Regions from separate parts of the Staphylococcus sp. IVB6181 genome, predicted to be linked through region 1. Evidence: predicted binding sites of a transcription regulator. Region 1 holds the regulator's gene; each other region holds the start of a gene.
What was found. The regulator NrdR, encoded in region 1, represses ribonucleotide reductase genes. The targets are predictions, from matches to a motif close to AACACNATATATNGTGTT.

Region 1 (4,296 bases):
ACTCTTGCAAAATATTCAAATCTTCTTCAATCATACGATTTGTGACCTCTGATTGATGTGCTTCTAGAAATTTTTTGACATCCGGGTCATTGACAACATCTCTTTTTATCTTTTCAAAGCGTTTTTGAAAATCCGGTGATGTCTGCATAATATTGCTGAATCGTTTCATGTTTATTCATCCTCCTTCCATGTTTCATTTAATTGTTTTAAAAAGGCTTCTCTATCTTTTAAGAATTGTTCATCATGTGTATCTACTTTTCGTTTTTCGCCTTTTTTACGGCGTTTTTCATGCTGTCTGTTCAACAGCCAATCCGGAGTGATTTCTTTCGATACCGTTTGCTTTCTATAATTATTGAACTTGCTGCGGTTATTATAGGTTTGCGGCTGCTGTGCTTTCTCTTTTTGCGATTGCTGCATCGACTTGACATGCTTAAAGGCTTCTTTTGCCGAACTGAAACCTTTTTTCTTCCAATTCGAAGCTATTTCCAAGATATACGTTTTAGGCAGCTGACTATCATTTTTCAGCATTACATATTGCAGCAAGATATTTATCACTCCAAACGGCAGCTGTTCACGAACAATCAAGTCTTCAATTAAATACTTTTGACTTGGTGTCGGTTCTGAATCTGACCAGCTGGTTAACATATCTACCGGACTGGTTTCATCTAACAGTTGATACCACGCTTCAAACTCTTCGTCTGTTTTAGGCATTGTTGTCAGCGATACCGCAGTTTCTTTTGCTGGTGCAGCATTTGGTATATCTGCTTTAGCTTCTAATGAAGGCAGTTGATTTTCATGCTCAATCGCATAATAGGCACGCGCTTGTTTACGCAACTCTTCAAACGAAATCTTCTGTGCACTTGTCAGCGATTTTAAAATCAAGTTCTTCATACCTTCAGGAGTGATGCCGTATAATACTGCTAATTGTGTAATAAGATGCTTAGATTTTTCTTCAACAATTTCAGCACTGACAAAATGATTGCTCAGCAATTGATACAGCAGTTCGAAATCAAACTGAATCCGCTCTAAATTCATTCCTTCATATCGCGGTGTTTCCGTAATCGAATTGGTTGTATCCATCTGTTCAAATACATGATTCGGTACTTTAAATACATCTGTAAAATTGCGCGTCACTTCATGATACTCATCTAAATTAATGGGAGTGCTTTCAAAATAGCGTCTTAATTCATGGAATCTTTTACCGCCTGCTTCTTTATACAAATAGACAGACAACATAGGATCATTAAAGAATTTCTTAGATGTGGGAGGTTCTATTAATTGATAGACAAACTGTGAATATTGCTCGTTATGTTTGGCAAATGTTTTGACTAACCCTATCGCTTCTAAACGATTCATCTCTTCTCTGAAATCGCCTAAGTTTATCTTCAGTTCACTCATAATCACATAATGTGTTTTATTACTTTCAGCAGGATATGACGCAAACTGCGACAGATAATGGTATACACCGATAGCTGTTGTGCCGATTAACGGCGTAAATAAGCGATTAAGCACTTCTAATTGTGCTTCAGATAGTTTTTCAGCTTGCAATACTTTAAAAGGATCTTGAGGTCGTAAACCGAAATCACTTTGACGCATCATGATTATGATTCACTCCGTTTATTCTTTTCTTGCAAAATACCTTGCATCGACGCAAGTAATTGATCGACATCTTTAAACTCTTTATAAACTGATGCAAACCGTACATAAGATACTTGGTCTACGTGCATTAATAAGTTCATCACATGTTCGCCTATTTCTCTTGAAGAAACTTCTGCTTGACCTTCATCTCTTAGGCGCCACTCAACTTTATTGGTAATATCTTCAAGCTGCTGATAGCCTACTGGTCTCTTTTCACATGAACGAACTAGCCCATTTAAAATCTTATCACGTGAAAATTGTTCACGCGTACCATCTTTCTTCACAACGATTAATGGACTCATTTCAATATGTTCGAATGTGGTAAAACGAGTCCCGCAATTTTCACATTCACGGCGTCTGCGAATGGCATTAGCTTCATCAGCATGTCTGGAATCTATTACACGAGAATGTGTCGAATTACATTTAGGGCATTTCATTCATTTTCACCTCTTTTATTGATTAGGCCTATTATACTATAAAAATTGTTGTCACAAAAGAAAGGAAACTAAGACATGAAAAAACCAGTTAATTGGAGCCCTACTTCCAATTAACTGGTCAAAAATTTATGACAGCAGTATCAATTAAGCTGTTGCTGTTTCTTTAGTCTTTAACAATTCACCAATTTGAACTGCAATATCAACGACACGGTTTGAATAACCCCACTCATTATCGTACCAAGCGATAACTTTAACTTTCTTGTCGTCCATAACAAGTGTTGACATTGAATCAACGATTGCTGAGTTAGGGTTTGTATTGAAGTCTACTGATACTAACGGTTCGTCTGAAACTGCTAATACACCGTCTAAATCAGCATCTTCAAATGCTTTGTTAACTTCTTCAGCTGTAACATCTTGTTTTAAGTCTACAACTAAGTCAACAAGTGAAACGTTTTTAGTCGGCACACGTAATGCCATACCATGCAATTTACCTTCTAATTCAGGTAAAACTTCTTTCAATGCCTTTGCTGCACCTGTTGAAGTCGGGATAATACTTTCGTTGCATGAACGCGCACGACGTAAATCTTTGTGCGGATTATCAATATTCTTTTGGTCGTTTGTAATCGCGTGAACAGTTGTCATTAAACCATTTTCAATTCCGAAGCTGTCGTTTAATACTTTAGCTACTGGACCGATACAGTTTGTTGTACAAGAAGCATTACTGAAGATGTCGTATTCTTCAACATCTAAGTCTTCGTTGTTTACACCTTTAACAACCATTTGTACATGGCCGCCTTTTGAAGGACCTGTTAATAATACTTTTTTAGCACCTGCTTTAATGTGCGCATCTGCTTTGTCGCCATGATTGAATTTTCCTGTTGCTTCTATGACAATGTCAATATTTAAATCTTTCCAAGGTAAATTTTCTGGATTACGATCTGAAACTAATTTAATATCATGACCATCAATACGAATACCATTTTCTGTCGGTTCAACTTCACCGTCATATTTTCCATGTGTTGTATCGTATTTTACTAAATGTGCAATTGTTTCTGGAGGATAACTCGCATTGATTGCTACCACATTTAAGTCATCATTTTTAGAAGCAATACGCAAAACCATGCGTCCAATGCGTCCCATTCCATTAATTGCAATATTCGTTGTCATAAAAAGCACCCCTCGATTTTTATATGTGTTATACTTTATGGAATAAGTATAGCATATTTACGTAAAAATGAAAGCGTTTTATCAAAATTAACAAAAAAATTACTTATCATTAATGATAAGCAATTTTTGATTTCATATTTACATTGTTATTGAAACTGAATTAAACCTCTTCAGAGCTCTTAATATAGCCTTCTTGTACAAGCAATGCTTCTAGGTTTTGTTTTAATTCCAATAGTGTACCGCGATTATCAATCACATGATCAGCCATGCGGCGTTTTTTGTCTATTGAAATCTGACTGTAAACACGTGCTTTGGCTTCCTCTTGTGTTAAATCATTACGTTCCATTAAACGTTCCACTTGAATACTCTCAGAAGCATATACCAGCCAAGTTTCATCTACAGTATCTTGCAAATTATTTTCAAATAACAACGGAATATCCATGATGACATTATAGCCTTGTTCCAGATATGCTTCTTTTTGTTTTTCCATCAATTCTCTCACAATCGGATGAATGATATGGTTGAGTTCTTCGCGCTTTTTGTCATCGTTAAACACAATTTCGCCCACGTATTTACGATTCATTTCGCCATTTTCATCTATTGCTTCATCTCCGAAAGTTCGGCGGACTTGTTCTAAACCTTCAGAACCTTTTTCTACCGCTTCTCTCGCCGCAATATCAGCATCTACAATTTTAAAGCCGTGTACTGCTAACAACTCGGAAACAGTAGATTTTCCAGTTCCGATTCCGCCAGTTAGACCTATTACCTTTTGCATATTAAAATCTCCCTCGTTCACAATTTATTTTTGACAGTTTGGACAAAAGTGACTGTTTCTTCCTGCAATCACTTCTGTTTCAATCGGACCATTACATACCGGACATACCTTTTTCTTATATACATTCAAGTAATCTTGCATATGGCCGGTCTTTCCGTCTGCGTGGCGATAATCAGATATACTTGTACCGCCTTGTTCAATGCCTAATGCTAAAACATCCACGACTGCTTCAAACACACGCTGCTGTTCTTTTTGACTTAAAGATTGTACCGTGCGTTT
Region 2 (4,296 bases), 590 kb from region 1:
AGATGGTTGAAAACAGAAACGGCAAAGACGGCATTGATTTAACCAATGGTCCAGGTAAATGGACACGTGCCTTTAATATGACCATGGCCTTAGATGGATTCAAATTAAATGAAGGTCCTCTGTCCATCAATTTAAAAGAACGCAAATATCCTAAACATATTGTCGAAAGTCCGCGTATCGGTATTCCTAATAAAGGCGAATGGACACATAAACCTTTACGTTTTACAGTGGAAGGCAATCCTTATGTCTCCCGCATGAAGAAATCAGAGATGCGCCCTTCTGAAACGACATGGCAATCTTAATCCACAACGAATAAAAGCGGTCTTGCCCAAATATCGAGCAAGACCGCTTCTTTTGTGTTTTTAGTATTTGTATTTCCTAAGTTGCATAAAATAACTTCGCTGTACTGAATAGTTTAAGCTTCGAGTGTTCGGATAGAGTGTGTTTTTAACGAAGCTTGTACATCAATCACTCTTTGGTTATAAGACCCTTTAAATGCAAGGCCAGGCTGATAAAGTGATTGAACAAACGGACCATCTACTAAAACATCAATCATACTTAATGCTTTCTTTCGCTGTTCTGTATTTTCTTTTAAATTTTCATACATAAAACCTGTCCAAACCCAAATACTCTTACTATGCTGAAAACGTGCTCTGAACGCTTCAATCAGCGGCAGAACAATGTCCATATTGCAGAAAGGCTCGCCGCCTAAAATACTTAAGCCTGAAATATACTCCGGTTCACAGTAATCAAGGATAGTTTCAAGTGTTGTTTCTGAATACGGCGTACCATAAGTAAAGTTCTGTGCTGCTTTGTTATAACAACCTTCGCATGCAAATGGACAGCCGGAAACATAAACACTGCATCGCACTCCTTCGCCATCGACAAAAGACTCTTTTTCAATCTTAGCAATGTACCCTTTTCCTGTTTCAACTTGTGCATACAGCATTGTTACTCTGTACCTTTCATATGTTTGACACGTGCCGCAATTTCTTTATGTCTGCCTTCAATCGTAGGTCTTTGAACCGGATTGCCTAAATAGCCGCACGTTCTTTTAACTACATCTACTGTATCTGGATTATGGTTTTGGCAGTGCGGACATTCAAAACCGTGTGCTGTAGTGTCGAATTCACCTTCAAAACCGCATTCGTAGCATTTATCTATCGGCGCATTCGTACCTAAATAGCTGACTTTATCATAAGCATAATCCCATACTGCTTCTAGTGCTTTGGTATTATGTGTTAATTTAGGATACTCGCAATAATGAATATAACCTCCGCTCGCTAAGAACGGATAGTCTTTTTCAAAATCTAGTTTTTCAAACGGTGATACAGCTTTACGGACATCATAATGGAAAGAGTTTTGATAATATCCTTTACCGGTAATATCAGGAATCAATCCGAAGCGCTCTGTATCTAAACGACAGAAACGATCTGTCAATGATTCGCTTGGTGTGCTGTACAGACTGAAGAAGATATCATTCTCTTCTGTCCATTGATATTGGAAATCTTTCATTCGGCGCAAAATATCCAATGTGAATGTTTTCGCTTCTGGATTTGTTTCCCAATTCGGTCCATAGAATACTGTTGCGGCTTCATATAAACCGATATAACCTATTGAAATAGTTGCACGCTGCTTTGTAAATAAATCCATGACATTTCCATCTTCAGTCAAACGTCGATGGAATGCGCCGCTTTTATATAATATCGGTGCGTTATTAGGAATTACGGAACGAATACGTTCAATGCGATAAACTAAAGCATCATGTACGAGTGCCATACGTTCATCTAATAAACGCCAAAACGCAGCCATATCGCCTTTTGTTTCTAACGCAATACGCGGAATATTCAACGTCACAACACCTAAGTTGCATCGGCCGCTGTTTTCAAGTTCGCCCTCTTCATTGCGCCATGCCGGTAAAAATGAACGGCAGCCCATCGGTGCTTTGAAGTCGCCTAAAATTTCTACTGTTTTATCATAATTTAAAATGTCCGGATACATACGTTTCGTTGAACATTCTAAAGCTAATTGTTTAATATCATAGTTCTTATCTTCAGGCGCAAAGTTGACACCTTTTTTAATCGAGAATACGAGTTTAGGGAAAATAGCAGTCACGTGATGATGTCCTAAACCTTGGATACGCGTTTTTAAAATCGCTTTTTGAATCATACGGCTATATGTATCCGTGCCTAAACCAAATCCTAATGTGACAAAAGGTGTTTGCCCATTTGAGGTATATAATGTATTAATTTCATATTCTAAACTTTGCATCGCATCTTTAATATCTTTTTCTGTTTGTTTTTGGACATAAGCCTCTAATTTGTCCGGATAAACAAATGCTTCTCCGATTTTGCGATGTTTGTCTGCATTGCATTTTGCATATCGGCTCAATACTTCATCAATACGATCAACTGTACAGCCGCCATATTGACTGCTTGAGACGTTTGCGATAATCTGCACAATTTGAGCAGTCGCTGTTTGGATAGACTTCGGCGGATCTACTTGCGCATTGCCGATTTCAAAGCCTTTATCCAACATGCCTTTAATATCAATCAAGCAGCAATTCGTCAAAGGTTGAAATGGATGATAATCTAAATCATGGAAGTGAATATCACCGCTTAAGTGCGCCTCTGCAACATGTTTTGGCAATAGATGTTCTAAAGCATAAGATTTAGAAACTACCCCGGCAGTCAAATCCCGCATCGTTGTAAAGGTTGCACTATCTTTATTCGCATTTTCATTCACCACAGTCGGATCTTTATCGATTAAGCGACTTAAGCTTTCTTCTAACTTCAACATATTAACGCCCCTTCTTCACTATATATTGTGTTCTAAATACTAAATTACCACAATATGTAGAAATTAGGAGGTTTTAATATGACTGTTAACAGAGATGTCAAAATGTTATGGCTTAATTATGAAGGTTATATTTTCATCCATTCTATTTATTTCAGGATTTTGTTTTACAAAAAAGAGATGACCGCTTCAGTAAGCAATCACCTCCTATTTCCCGATAAATCGGCAGTGCTGTATCTTTTTATACTGTCAAATTACATGAAAACACATGTGTTAATAATTACGGACATGAAGTGGGTCACGTTCAATAATATAGGCCATCGCTTGTTAACATGGGTGTGCTTCTTCGTATCGGCCTAAATATTCTTTTAAGATGTAACAATCTATGTTTGTTATTTCTTTATCTCTAATTTTAATGTCCGTAAGTTGACGGCTTAAAAATGCAGCATATATATGATTCTCACCGCATTTAAGATAATCTGAAACATCATAAATATATTTTTCCCCAGCATTTGCGAGTTCAAAACGTATTTCTTTGTTCAAGTCAATAATCATAGCGGTGTTCGTCTTAGGTGTTATAACAACTAAATGATATTTCACATTATCTTCTAACTTATCTAAAGAAAAGTACTGTTCAGCCGTAATAATATTTGTGTTGATATTGACACCAACTGCTGTGTTCCAATTATTTAATAACTTTTCTGCACAGATACCCCGTCTTGGATCGGACACATTAAAATCATAGTAGTGCAGAAAAGGTGCCTCCTCTTTAGACAATGGTTTGGCTGATACAGTTTCTTTTAATTGTGAATAACTCGGCCCCACTTCAACTCCTCCTTTACGACATAGAAATCATATATGTCATAAAATTAACATGGATTTTCACGAATTTGAATGTCAGTTTTCACCTTTAATATATCCAAATGTTTCCACTTTGTACTATTTTGAAGCATTTATCCTTTAAGTTATTTTACAGTGTTTTTATTTCATATTTTCAATTTATTTTTTATGTTCTAATTGCTTTACGCAAAATAATGTCTTATAATTAGTGTAAGCGTTACCAGAGCAAACCATTGTCTTGCTCTTCGTGATTGCCCATACTAAAACCAATTTGTTACTTAAAAAGCGGTTCAACCCTCTACCAGTTGAACCGCTCTCCTTATGTTTAAACGAAAAGTTGTGCTTATTGATTTAAGTTGCGCTGCTGTATCCAATTTTGCAGACTTTGATCATAAATTACTTCTAAATTATGAATGGCTTCGATATTCGGCACATTTGCCATTACCGCAATTTTCTTCATTTGTTCAATAAATGCTTCGACATACTCAATTGTTTGTTCTACACCGTTGTTTTCAACTTGTTCTAAGAACGGACGAGACATGCCTACCGCATCTGCCCCTAATGCTAAACATTTTATTGCGTCAAACGGGTTGCGTACACCGCCGCTCGCAAATACAGACATATGACTTTGAACGATTTTGCTTTCAAGCAAAGATTCCA
Region 3 (4,296 bases), 980 kb from region 1:
AGAGTCTCTGAATTTGCCTGATTCCATTACGTTCACGATGTTAAGTGAACCTAAGTTACAAGAAATATCGCGTTTGATTTCATCTTCAACACCGTAGTCATTGATGATTGAAGTTTCTTGTAATTGGAAGATTTCAGTACATAAGTTACTCATTTTGATTTGGCCGATATTTGAATTGGCATGTACTTTGTTTGCGTTATCTTTAAACATTAAATAAGGATAACCTGATTGCAATTGTGTTTGCGCAATTGTATTCAACATTTCGCGCGCATCTTTTTTGCGTTTTAAGATGTTAGGGTTCTCAACCATTTCATCATAATATTTATCTAAATCGATATCATCTAATGTTACGCCGTATTCGTTATATACAGTGTGCGGCGCAAACATATAGAAGTCTTTGCCTTCTTTAGCAAGTTCGAAGAATTTAGCAGGCACAATTAAACCTGTTGAAATTGTTGATAAACGGATGTCTTCGTCTGCGTTTACTTTTTTAGTATCTAAGAACTCTTCAACATCATAGTGGAAGATATTAAGGTAAACCGCACCTGCACCTGGTCTTTGACCTAATTGGTCTGCATAGCTGAAGCCGCCTTCAAGTGATTTCGCAACAGGCAATACGCCTTTTGCGACACCTTTGATGCCTTTGATTGCTTCGCCGCGTGCACGAAGTTTAGATAAGTTGATCGCTACACCGCCGCCGATTTTACTTAATTGTTTTGCTGTTGAATCAATAAAGTTGATAGAGTTCAAGCTGTCATCTACTTCTAATAAGAAACATGAAACTAATTCGCCGCGACGTGCACGTCCTGCGTTTAAGAATGTAGGTGTTGCAGGTTGGTAGCGTTGTTCAATCATTGATGAGATAAATTGTTTAGCTTGTGCTTTGTCGCCATCCGCTAAATAAAGTGCAACAATTGTAACGTGCTGCGAATAGTCTTCAAGATATTGCTTTTTATCATTTGTTTTCAAAGCATAGTCTTTGAAGAATTTGCTTGCTGACATATAGCTTGCAAATTCGAATGGAATACTGCGTGCATATTCAGTAATTTCTTCTAAATCTGCTTCGCTGTATTGTTTGAATACATCTACATAAAAGTCATTATCTACAAGATAGTGCAAACGTTCGATTTCTGTATCGAAATAAATCGTATGATCTTTGATTTCTTCTAAATAAACCGCTAAAGCTTCTTGGTCTTTTTCTAAGTTGAAGAAACCATCTTCTTTACGCTTTGTAACCTCGTTATTTAATTCAATATGATTGTACTGCTTTTCGTTCATAGTCTTCATATAATTGCCCCACCTTATCATTAAACTCTTCTACATCTTTCTTTGTACCTTGTACTTCAAACTTCATTAATAGCGGAACGAAATATTCTCGTGAAATGGTTTCGCTGGCTTTCGCAAAGTTTTGGCCCCAGTTGCGATTACCGCTTCCAACAACACCTCTGATCATATTTCCGTTATTTTTCAAAAATGTTTTAACTACATCTGGCACTTCTCCAAAACCAATTGTACTAGTGACCAATATATAAGGTTCATCAACGCGCACTTCTGCACAGTTGTCATTTGTAATTTCTAAAGTATTCTCAAATTCAGTTCTTCCTATAAATCGTCTGACGTTACCAGTAAATGAAAAATATACTACCTTCATTGAATCACCCGCTTTCTTATAAAGAACGCGCTCACTCGTCACATAGCGTCATGCACTTTCTTTCTCATAATTAAAAAACATGCCAGGCTGCCTTGCTGGTATTGCTGTATCTTAAAGGAGATGTTGTGACTGCTGCATGTTTTAATTTGATTTCGATATGTTAATGCATTGATCCTTAACACTACATGTTGTGTTGAGATGATTTTATTCACACTACTGGGCTTTCTCTTTCTTGATAGAGTAAAGCTTTTGCTTGTTATACCTGTATACTGCATATCCTCTTGCAATCACAGGGTTGTATGCCTTTTCTTAAATGAGCAGAAATATCAGGTTAAACCCCTAACCTGTATTCTGTTCTTTCAAGTTATGTGTGAAATTGCCAAAAAGAAGTGAAATATTATTTTCATTATTTTGGGTTCAACCACAATATATAGTGTTGGCTTTCGTTCTTCAATACTATATTATGTGATTCATTATACCGAACACACATTATAATTTCAAAGAGAATAGCCCCTCTAAAATTTATTTAAATTTGTCAAAATTGATAGAAGTAGCGTCACCGCTATGCTTAGACTTCTTATTTTTTATTAAAAATCCTTTCAAAATAAATAATTGTAATTTTGCCCTTGATTTTTAGAAAATTTGTGTACACCTTGTCATCATAAGATTTCTCTCAATCCCACCATGAAAGGCTTAACGCAATACTTTAATAAAAATCAACTAATTCATATATTCAGTCGGTTATGCATAACTCAATCTATAACAAGAACATATGTTCGATTAAAGTATAACGATTCTTGATGTCTTTTGCAAGTGCATATAGGCACTTATTTTGATATATGCTAAGATGATATACGTTAAGTTTTGAGGAAAGTAGAGGAGAAAGTATGGATTCTAAATTAAAAGGTATTATTGCCATACTCGTTTCAGCGATCGGCTTTAGTTTCATGTCGCTGTTTTTCAGACTTGCAGGCGACTTGCCTGTCTTCCAAAAGTCTTTAGCAAGAAACTTGGTTGCCATGCTGATTCCGTTGTATTTCTTATATAAATATAAACAACCTATGTTTGGCAAATTAAGCAGTCAGCCCCTATTGATTTCACGTTCTACACTCGGTTTAATCGGTGTGCTGCTCAACATCTACGCGATTGACCATATGCTTTTAAGCGACGCAGATACATTGATGAAGTTGAATCCGTTTTGGACGATTCTGCTCAGTTTGATTTTCTTGCATGAGAAAGTCCGCAAATATCAAATTACCGCAATGCTGGTTGCGATTGTCGGCATGTTGTTTGTCGTACAGCCGCAATTCTCATCTGAAATGATTCCAGCTGTTGCCGGATTATTCTCAGGTATCTTTGCTGCTTCAGCTTATACGTGTGTACGCGCATTAAGCACAAGAGAAGCACCGTATACTATTGTCTTTTACTTTTCATTCTTCTCAATTGTAGCTTTAATTCCATTTGTCCTATTTACTTATCAACCCATGTCAGGCCTTCAAATTATCTACTTGGTCGGCGCAGGTTTATCAGCAGCTGTCGGACAAATCGGTATCACCCTAGCCTATAGTTTCGCACCAGCAAAAGACATTTCAATCTTTACGTATGCTTCTATCATCTTCACAGCATTGATGGGCATCGTGATTTTCGGAGAATCGCCGGACTTATATGCTACACTAGGCTATGTAATCATTATCAGTGCAAGCTACTATATGTTTGAAAAAGCACGCAGACAAAGTAAAAACCATCCAAAACCGCAACATAAAGGAGGAAAATAACCGTGTCACAACAAGGACGCAAAAAAGAAGATTTGCAAGACATTACATTGCTCGGCAATCAAAATAACCAATATGATTTCGACTACCGACCTGATGTCTTAGAAACATTCGATAACAAGCATCAAGGCCGCGACTATTTCGTTAAATTCAATTGTCCTGAATTCACTTCGCTTTGCCCTATTACGGGACAACCGGATTTTGCGACAATTTATATTTCATATATTCCAAATATCAAAATGGTAGAGTCTAAGTCACTCAAGCTTTATTTATTCAGCTTCAGAAATCATGGTGACTTCCATGAAGATTGTATGAATATCATTATGAATGACTTGATTGATTTGATGGATCCGCATTATATCGAAGTTTGGGGCAAATTTACGCCGCGCGGCGGTATTTCTATTGATCCTTATACGAATTACGGCCGTCCTGATACTAAATATGAGGAAATGGCAGAGTATCGTATGATGAATCATGACTTGTACCCTGAGAAAATTGATAACAGATAATTTCATACGTGATTTAATAGCAGCAACCTGATTAATTTCAGGTTGTTTTTTATTTTTATGGAAGCGGATTCGTTCTTTTTTGTTCAAATAATTTAGTAATTTTACGATTTATTTTTCAGAATTTTCTTGTATCTGCACATTGAATAGATTAAACTTATTTTTAAGTCACACCGAGGGGGAAGATTATGAATAAGAAACAATACACACGCGAAGAAGTCATAGAAAGTACACCACGAACAGGTTTCTTTGGGCATCCTAAAGGACTAAGCACTTTGTTCTTTACTGAGTTTTGGGAGAGATTCAGTTACTATGGTATGAAAGCCATTTTAGTGTACTATCTGTACTACTCTGTAGCTAAAGGCGG

Region 2: nrdD (anaerobic ribonucleoside-triphosphate reductase) is a predicted target of NrdR. The motif match lies at 2,814-2,831, and genes of this name have one in related genera.
Region 3: nrdI (class Ib ribonucleoside-diphosphate reductase assembly flavoprotein NrdI) is a predicted target of NrdR. The motif match lies at 1,829-1,846, and genes of this name have one in related genera.

What each region holds. Positions count from the first base shown of each region.
Region 1 covers NZ_CP095096.1:1,351,234-1,355,529, reverse strand. The annotation lists gene dnaI (primosomal protein DnaI) at 1-169, opposite strand, end outside; gene MUA90_RS06595 (replicative helicase loading/DNA remodeling protein DnaB) at 172-1,599, opposite strand; gene nrdR (transcriptional regulator NrdR) at 1,602-2,075, opposite strand; gene MUA90_RS06585 (glyceraldehyde-3-phosphate dehydrogenase) at 2,220-3,242, opposite strand; gene coaE (dephospho-CoA kinase) at 3,403-4,017, opposite strand; gene mutM (bifunctional DNA-formamidopyrimidine glycosylase/DNA-(apurinic or apyrimidinic site) lyase) at 4,042-4,296, opposite strand, start outside.
Region 2 covers NZ_CP095096.1:756,688-760,983, reverse strand. The annotation lists gene MUA90_RS03310 (DNA-3-methyladenine glycosylase) at 1-302, shown strand, start outside; gene nrdG (anaerobic ribonucleoside-triphosphate reductase activating protein) at 416-949, opposite strand; gene nrdD (anaerobic ribonucleoside-triphosphate reductase) at 952-2,799, opposite strand; gene MUA90_RS03295 (hypothetical protein) at 3,124-3,621, opposite strand; gene fni (type 2 isopentenyl-diphosphate Delta-isomerase) at 3,980-4,296, opposite strand, start outside.
Region 3 covers NZ_CP095096.1:2,329,423-2,333,718, forward strand. The annotation lists gene nrdE (class 1b ribonucleoside-diphosphate reductase subunit alpha) at 1-1,287, opposite strand, end outside; gene nrdI (class Ib ribonucleoside-diphosphate reductase assembly flavoprotein NrdI) at 1,250-1,651, opposite strand; gene MUA90_RS11415 (DMT family transporter) at 2,539-3,426, shown strand; gene queF (preQ(1) synthase) at 3,429-3,932, shown strand; gene MUA90_RS11425 (peptide MFS transporter) at 4,118-4,296, shown strand, end outside.